Linked DNA regions of Bradyrhizobium diazoefficiens. The protein of the gene in region 1 interacts with the protein of each later gene in a pairwise test. Links are inferred from orthologs where the notes say so. Each region holds a gene or a part of one and is shown on either strand. Other genes may lie near its edges.

Region 1 (3,231 bases):
CCGCCGCACCCCTTCCTGCTCGACCGGATCATCGGTCTCGCGAATGCCGGCGGTGTCGATCACTGTGACGGGATAGCCGTCGAGATCGAGCTGCACCTCGATCACGTCGCGGGTGGTGCCGGCATGGGGCGAGACAATCGCAACCTCGCGGCGGGCCAGCTGATTCATCAGTGTCGACTTGCCGACGTTCGGCGGACCGGCGATTGCGACCACCAGTCCGTCACGCAGGCGTTCAGCTTGTCCCTGTGCCGCAAGCACATCCGCAATTTCGTCATGCAGCGCCTTGATCGCCTGCACCGCCGGCGCCATCAACTCGGCGGGCACGTCGCCCTCGTCCGAGAAATCGATGCCGGCCTCAATCAGTGCCGAGGCCTCGATGATGCGCTCGCGCCAGTCGCGGGCGCGGTTGCCGAGCAGGCCCTGCAACTGACGCAGCGCCTGACGCCGCTGCCGGTCTGTGTCGGCATGGATGAGATCGTCGAGGCCCTCCGCCTCGGTGAGATCGAGCTTGCCGTTCTCGAAGGCGCGCTGCGTGAACTCGCCCGGCTCAGCCGCTCGCGTATTCGGAATTAGAGAAATCGCGGCCAGCACCGCCGCCAGCACCGCGCGGCCGCCATGGACGTGCAATTCGGCGACGTCCTCGCCGGTCGCGCTGGCCGGCCCCGGAAACCAGAGCACGACCGAATCGTCGATCGGCTGGCCCGCACCATCACGGAGCAGCCGGCGGCTGGCCTGTCTTGGTGCCGGCAGCCTGCCCGCGAGTGTCGTCAGCACTTGGCCAGCTTGCGGACCCGAGACGCGCACCATTGCAATCGCGCTCGGAGGACGACCGGACGACAGCGCAAAGATGGTCTGATCTCGCGGATGCATGGCCTATTTGTCCGGCTGGCCAGGAAAAGGCAAACCTCACGTTCCGGGCGGCCGCGATCCTGTGTTGGTGAGTTCCAGCCCGCAGCAACCGTTATATTGCATCGCAGCACAAACACGGCTTTTGCTGCAAACCTCTGCCACCCGCGGGCCGGCCCCATGAATAAAGTCGAGCGTTACATTGATATATCAAGTTCTTACTAAGAAATCAGCTTCGCGATTTGGACGCTCACCATGCTGCACATTCGCCGCAGCAAAGCCGCACAACGAGAAGGGCGCCCGAAGGCGCCCTTTGGTGTCTTGCTGCACTGCACTTAGGTATTCATCGAGTCGAAGAACTCCGAGTTGCTCTTGGTCGAGCGCAGCTTGTCGAGCAGGAAGTCGATCCCGTCCATGGTGCCCATCGGGTTGAGGATACGCCGCAGCACGTACATCTTCTTCAGCACCAGCGGATCGGTAATCAGCTCCTCCTTGCGGGTGCCGGAGCGCGAAATATCGATCGCCGGGAAGGTCCGCTTGTCCGAGACCTTGCGGTCCAGGATCAGCTCGGAGTTACCGGTACCCTTGAACTCTTCGAAGATGACTTCGTCCATGCGGCTGCCGGTATCGACCAGCGCGGTCGCGATGATGGTCAGGGAGCCGCCCTCCTCGATGTTGCGGGCGGCGCCGAAGAAGCGCTTCGGCCGCTGCAGCGCGTTGGCGTCGACACCGCCGGTCAGCACCTTGCCGGATGACGGCACCACGGTGTTGTAGGCGCGGCCCAGACGCGTGATCGAATCAAGCAGGATCACGACGTCGCGGCCATGCTCGACCAGGCGTTTTGCTTTCTCGATCACCATCTCGGCGACCTGGACGTGACGCACCGCCGGCTCGTCGAAGGTCGAGGACACGACCTCGCCCTTCACCGAACGCTGCATGTCCGTGACTTCTTCCGGACGCTCGTCGATCAGGAGCACGATCAGATAGCATTCGGGGTGATTGTGCGCGATCGAATGCGCGATGTTCTGCATCAGCACGGTTTTACCGGTACGCGGCGGGGCGACGATCAGTGCCCGCTGGCCCTTGCCGATTGGCGCAACGATGTCGATCACCCTTGCAGACAAGTCTTTTCGCGTCGGATCCTCGAGTTCCATACGGAAACGCTGATTCGGAAACAGCGGCGTGAGGTTGTCGAAATTGACCTTGTGCTTGGCCTTTTCCGGGTCCTCGAAATTGAGCGTGTTGACCTTCAGCAGCGCGAAATAGCGCTCGCCCTCTTTCGGGCTGCGGATGTGGCCTTCGATGGTGTCGCCGGTGCGCAGGCCGAAGCGGCGGATCTGCGAGGGTGAAACGTAGATGTCGTCCGGGCCCGGCAGATAATTGGCATCGGGCGAGCGGAGAAAGCCGAAGCCGTCGGAAAGCACTTCGACGACGCCCTCGCCGACGATGTCGGTTTCAGCGAGTGCAAGCTGCTTGAGGATCGCGAACAGCAGCTCCTGCTTGCGCATCGTGCTGGCATTCTCGACCCCGTTCTCTTCCGCGAACGAGACGAGCTCGGCCGGCGTCTTCGACTTGAGGTCCTGGAGTTTAATTTCCCGCATTGGGGTGGTCCTGTGGGGTAACCTTGGGAGGGGTGCGAGGAGGCTCTGAAATGCGGACGCGAGAAGGTAAGGTCCGCAGGTCTGGCAAGGTGAGCGCCGGAGAGGCTTAAACCTGATGCGGTGTCCGGCCTTCAAAAAGCTCGGACACAACCACATCCGCCTGCGTTGGGTGGGATATCGCTAATATAGAAAATCGCTTCCCACTCCGCAAGCCGAAGCGCTGAGCGATCGTTCACGTTTGTTGCCTAGAATCTTGCCTAGAACGGCTTCACGACCACCATGATGACGATGATGATCATCAAAACGGTCGGCACCTCATTGATAATCCGAAAGAATTTCTGATTGTACGGGCGCCGGTCGGCGGCGAAGTCCTTGAGCCAGCGGGAAAAAAAGCCGTGGACCGCGGACATCGCCAGGACCAGTGCCAGTTTTACGTGCAGCCAGCCGAAGCTGAACCAGTGACCGGCCCAGGCGAGGTAGAGCCCGGCGAGCCAGGTCACGATCATGGCAGGGTTGATGATCGCCTTGAGCAGGCGCCGCTCCATGACTTTGAACGTTTCCGACTGCTTCGAGCCGATCTCGGCCTCGCAATGATAGACGAACAGCCGCGGCAGATAGAGCATGCCGGCCATCCACGAGATGACGGCAATCACGTGCAGTGCCTTGATCCAGAGGTAGACGTCTTCAAACATGTTTCGCTTCCGGCTTGGCCCAGCTCAGGGAACGCTGGGGATAGTAAGGACTCGTTAAGGTCTTACCTGCACACATATCCGTCCGGAGCGCC
Region 2 (3,313 bases), on another replicon or contig:
TCGTCTTGGGAAAGCGCGAGTAGATCAGGACCTTGTCAGCCATTGTTCTTATTTCCGGCGAGTGTCGCCCACAAACGACGAGGGGCGGAATCGGTTGCCCAATTCCGCCCCTCGCCTCATGCAATTTCCAAACCTCTCACCGAGGCAGACCTTAGCCGAGAATGGTGCCCGGCTCGACCTTCACGCCCGGGCCCATCGTCGAGGACACCGCAACGCGCTGGATGTAGGTGCCCTTGGAGCCGGCGGGCTTGGCCTTCGAGACCGCATCCGCGAGCGCCTTGATGTTCTCGACCAGCTTCTCCTCGGAGAACGAGGCCTTGCCGACGCCGGCCTGCAGAATGCCGGCCTTCTCGACGCGGAACTCGACCGAGCCGCCCTTGGCCCCCTTCACCGCACCGGTGACGTCCATGGTCACGGTGCCGATCTTCGGGTTCGGCATCAGGCCGCGCGGGCCGAGCACCTTACCGAGGCGGCCGACCAGCGGCATCATGTCGGGGGTGGCGATACAACGGTCGAAATCGATCGAGCCGTTCTGCACCTTCTCGACCAGGTCTTCGGCACCGACGACGTCGGCACCGGCGGCCTTGGCCTCATCGGCCTTGGCGCCGCGGGCAAACACGCCGACGCGGAGCGTACGGCCGGTGCCGTTCGGCAGGGTTACGACGCCGCGGACCATCTGGTCGGCGTGACGCGGATCGACGCCGAGATTGATCGCGACCTCGATGGTCTCGTCGAACTTCGCTTTCGCGCGTTCCTTGACCATCTTGATGGCGTCCGCGAGCGGGTAAAGCTTTTCGCGGTCAACACCTTCGCGGGCTTTGTTCAAACGCTTTCCGATTGCCATGAGCCCTTACCCCGCCACTTCCAGACCCATCGAACGGGCAGAGCCCTCGACCATCTTCATGGCCGATTCGATGGTGTCGCAATTCAGATCCTTCATCTTCTTCTCGGCGATCTCGCGCACCTGCGCGCGTGTCACCGCACCGGCCTTGTCACGGCCCGGCGCCTTCGAGCCGGACTGGATTTTGGCAGCCTGCTTGAGGAAGAAGGACATCGGAGGGGTCTTCATCTCGAACGTGAACGAACGATCGGCGTAGATCGTGATCACGACGGGGATCGGGGTGTTCTTCTCTTCCTTCTGGGTCTGGGCGTTGAACGCCTTGCAGAACTCCATGATGTTGAGACCGCGCTGACCAAGCGCGGGACCGATCGGGGGCGAAGGATTCGCCGCACCGGCCGGGACCTGAAGCTTCAGGTATCCGGTCACTTTCTTTGCCATGTATCACTCCTGTTGTGCCGGCCTGGGCCAGCGGTTTCAGGTTCGTGGTCTGGGTCGGATGCGGCTGGCAACCGCCCTCTCCCTCCCACGGCCTCTTGTTGCGCGAAGCCTTTCGGCTTCCCGCGTTACCCGATCAGACCTTCTCGACCTGACCGAATTCCAACTCGACCGGCGTGGCGCGACCAAAGATCGACACCGCGACCTTCACGCGCGAGCGCGCCTCGTCGATTTCCTCGACCACACCCGAGAACGAGGCGAACGGACCGTCGGCCACGCGCACGTTCTCGCCGATCTCGAACGACACCGACGCCTTCGGCCGTTCCACACCCTCCTGCACCTGGTGTAGAATCCGCATGGCCTCGGCTTCCGAAATCGGCATCGGCTTGTTTTCCGCACCGAGGAAGCCCGTGACTTTCGGCGTGTTCTTAATCAGATGGAACGCCTCGTCGGTCAGCTTCATCTTCACCAGCACGTAGCCCGGAAAGAACTTGCGCTCGGCATCGATCTTGCGGCCGCGGCGCACTTCAGTGACCTTCTCGGTCGGAACCAGCACCAGCTCGAACAGCTCTTCGAGCCCGCGCTGCTTGGCCTGCTCGCGGATGGATTCGGCGACCTTCTTCTCGAAGTTCGAATAGGCGTGGACGATGTACCAGCGCTTGTCGGTCGATTGGGTTGCAGCGGCTGCTGTTGCCATCAGTGAATGCCCAAAAGGAAGGTGATGAGGTAACGGATGATCTGGTCGGCGGCGAAGAAGAAGATCGAGGCCACGGCGACCATGATGAACACCATTATGGTGGTGATCGTGGTCTCACGACGGGTCGGCCAGGTGACCTTGTTGGTCTCCGAGCGCACTTCCTGCAAGAACTTGAACGGGCTGACTGCCATCGTTTGAGGTCCAACGTCCGTTGACAGACGCGAATGAATTTCAGGGATCCGAACAGCCGCCGTTGGCCCAGCCCTCTGTCTCGAAGGATGAGCCGGAAAACCGGGCTCGATTGTTCGGGGATTTCAAAGCCGCGCCGGAGATCCGCGTCTAACGGGCCGGCTGCGAGTGGGGGGTAGATACTGCGGATGGGGCCAAAGGTCAAGGTGTGGCGGGCCGGGACGTGCGCAGCCGCTTGCCGTGGACCCGATCGGGATCAAGGGCTTAGCCGATCCCCATGAACCACGATTCGAGCTTTCGGCCCGCCGCCGTCCTACCGTTCAATCCTGATTGTCTGGGATTAGCTGGCAGGAGTGGCAGGGCTCGAACCTGCGACCCCCGGTTTTGGAGACCGGTGCTCTACCAATTGAGCTACACTCCTACGGACCCTGCGTCGCCGCGGATCAGGGGCGCTTTCAAGCACAGGGGACGGCTGGATTGCAAGGCCGGAATGCAAGGGTGAAGCGCGCTGGCTTCGCTTGTTTGTACGGCTGCTTCTGGGCCAGAGTTCGTTCCCGATAATAATGTGCCCCCGGGAGTGAACATGACCGCCACAGCCGCCTCTCACGCCGCGATCGCGCCGAAAACCCCGCCTTTGCCTGAGGCCGAGCCGGAGACGTTGGGGCTATCGCGGCCCCGCTTGCAGGCAATGTCGGATGCGTTCAGGCGCGAGATCGACAAGGGAACCGTGCCCGGTGTGACCGTGCTGGTGGCCCGCCGCGGTCAGGTCGGCTGGTTCGAGGCGCTCGGCAAGCAGAGCCCGGCTGGCCCCGCGCCGATGGCGCTTGATTCGATCTTCCGGATCTTCTCGATGACCAAGCCGATCGTCTCGGTCGGCATCATGACGTTGGTCGAGGACGGCCACCTCCTCCTCGGCGATCCCGTTGCCAAATTCATTCCGGAATTCGCCGACCAGAAGGTCGGCGTAGTCAGCGGGGGCAGACTGGAACTGGTTCCACCGAAGCGGCCGATGACGGTGCAGGACCTGCTCCGTCACACCTCGGGTCTCACTTACGAGCACCAGGGCGACGGCCCCGTGCACAAGATCTACCAGGAGTCCCGCGTCCGCAGCCGCAAGATCACCAATGCCGAGCACGCCGCGCTGGTGGCGA

The links.
Region 2: the proteins of rho (region 1) and nusG interact in binary tests that used the Escherichia coli proteins (3 or more experiments, as listed by UniProt). The link is inferred for Bradyrhizobium diazoefficiens from one-to-one orthologs.

Annotation. Positions count from the first base shown.
Region 1 is NZ_JAENXS010000001.1:2,232,130-2,235,360, reverse strand. What follows is about bases 315-3,230. They hold rho (transcription termination factor Rho), read right to left. Parts: upstream 2,448-3,230; coding sequence 1,182-2,447; downstream 315-1,181. Other genes in these bases: hemJ (protoporphyrinogen oxidase HemJ), read right to left, coding at 2,705-3,139; mnmE (tRNA uridine-5-carboxymethylaminomethyl(34) synthesis GTPase MnmE), read right to left, coding at 315-870. In the rest of the region: more of mnmE, read right to left, coding at 1-314. UniProt on the Escherichia coli protein: Facilitates transcription termination by a mechanism that involves Rho binding to the nascent RNA, activation of Rho's RNA-dependent ATPase activity, and release of the mRNA from the DNA template.
Region 2 is NZ_JAENXS010000008.1:3,350-6,662, reverse strand. What follows is about bases 194-3,191. They hold nusG (transcription termination/antitermination protein NusG), read right to left. Parts: upstream 1,974-3,191; coding sequence 1,413-1,973; downstream 194-1,412. Other genes in these bases: JJE66_RS37370 (serine hydrolase), read left to right, coding at 2,746-3,191; secE (preprotein translocase subunit SecE), read right to left, coding at 1,973-2,164; rplK (50S ribosomal protein L11), read right to left, coding at 851-1,279; rplA (50S ribosomal protein L1), read right to left, coding at 194-844. Outside these bases: JJE66_RS37400 (2-hydroxyacid dehydrogenase), read right to left, coding at 1-43; more of rplA, read right to left, coding at 152-193; more of JJE66_RS37370, read left to right, coding at 3,192-3,313. UniProt on the Escherichia coli protein: Part of the processive rRNA transcription and antitermination complex (rrnTAC). The complex forms an RNA-chaperone ring around the RNA exit tunnel of RNA polymerase (RNAP).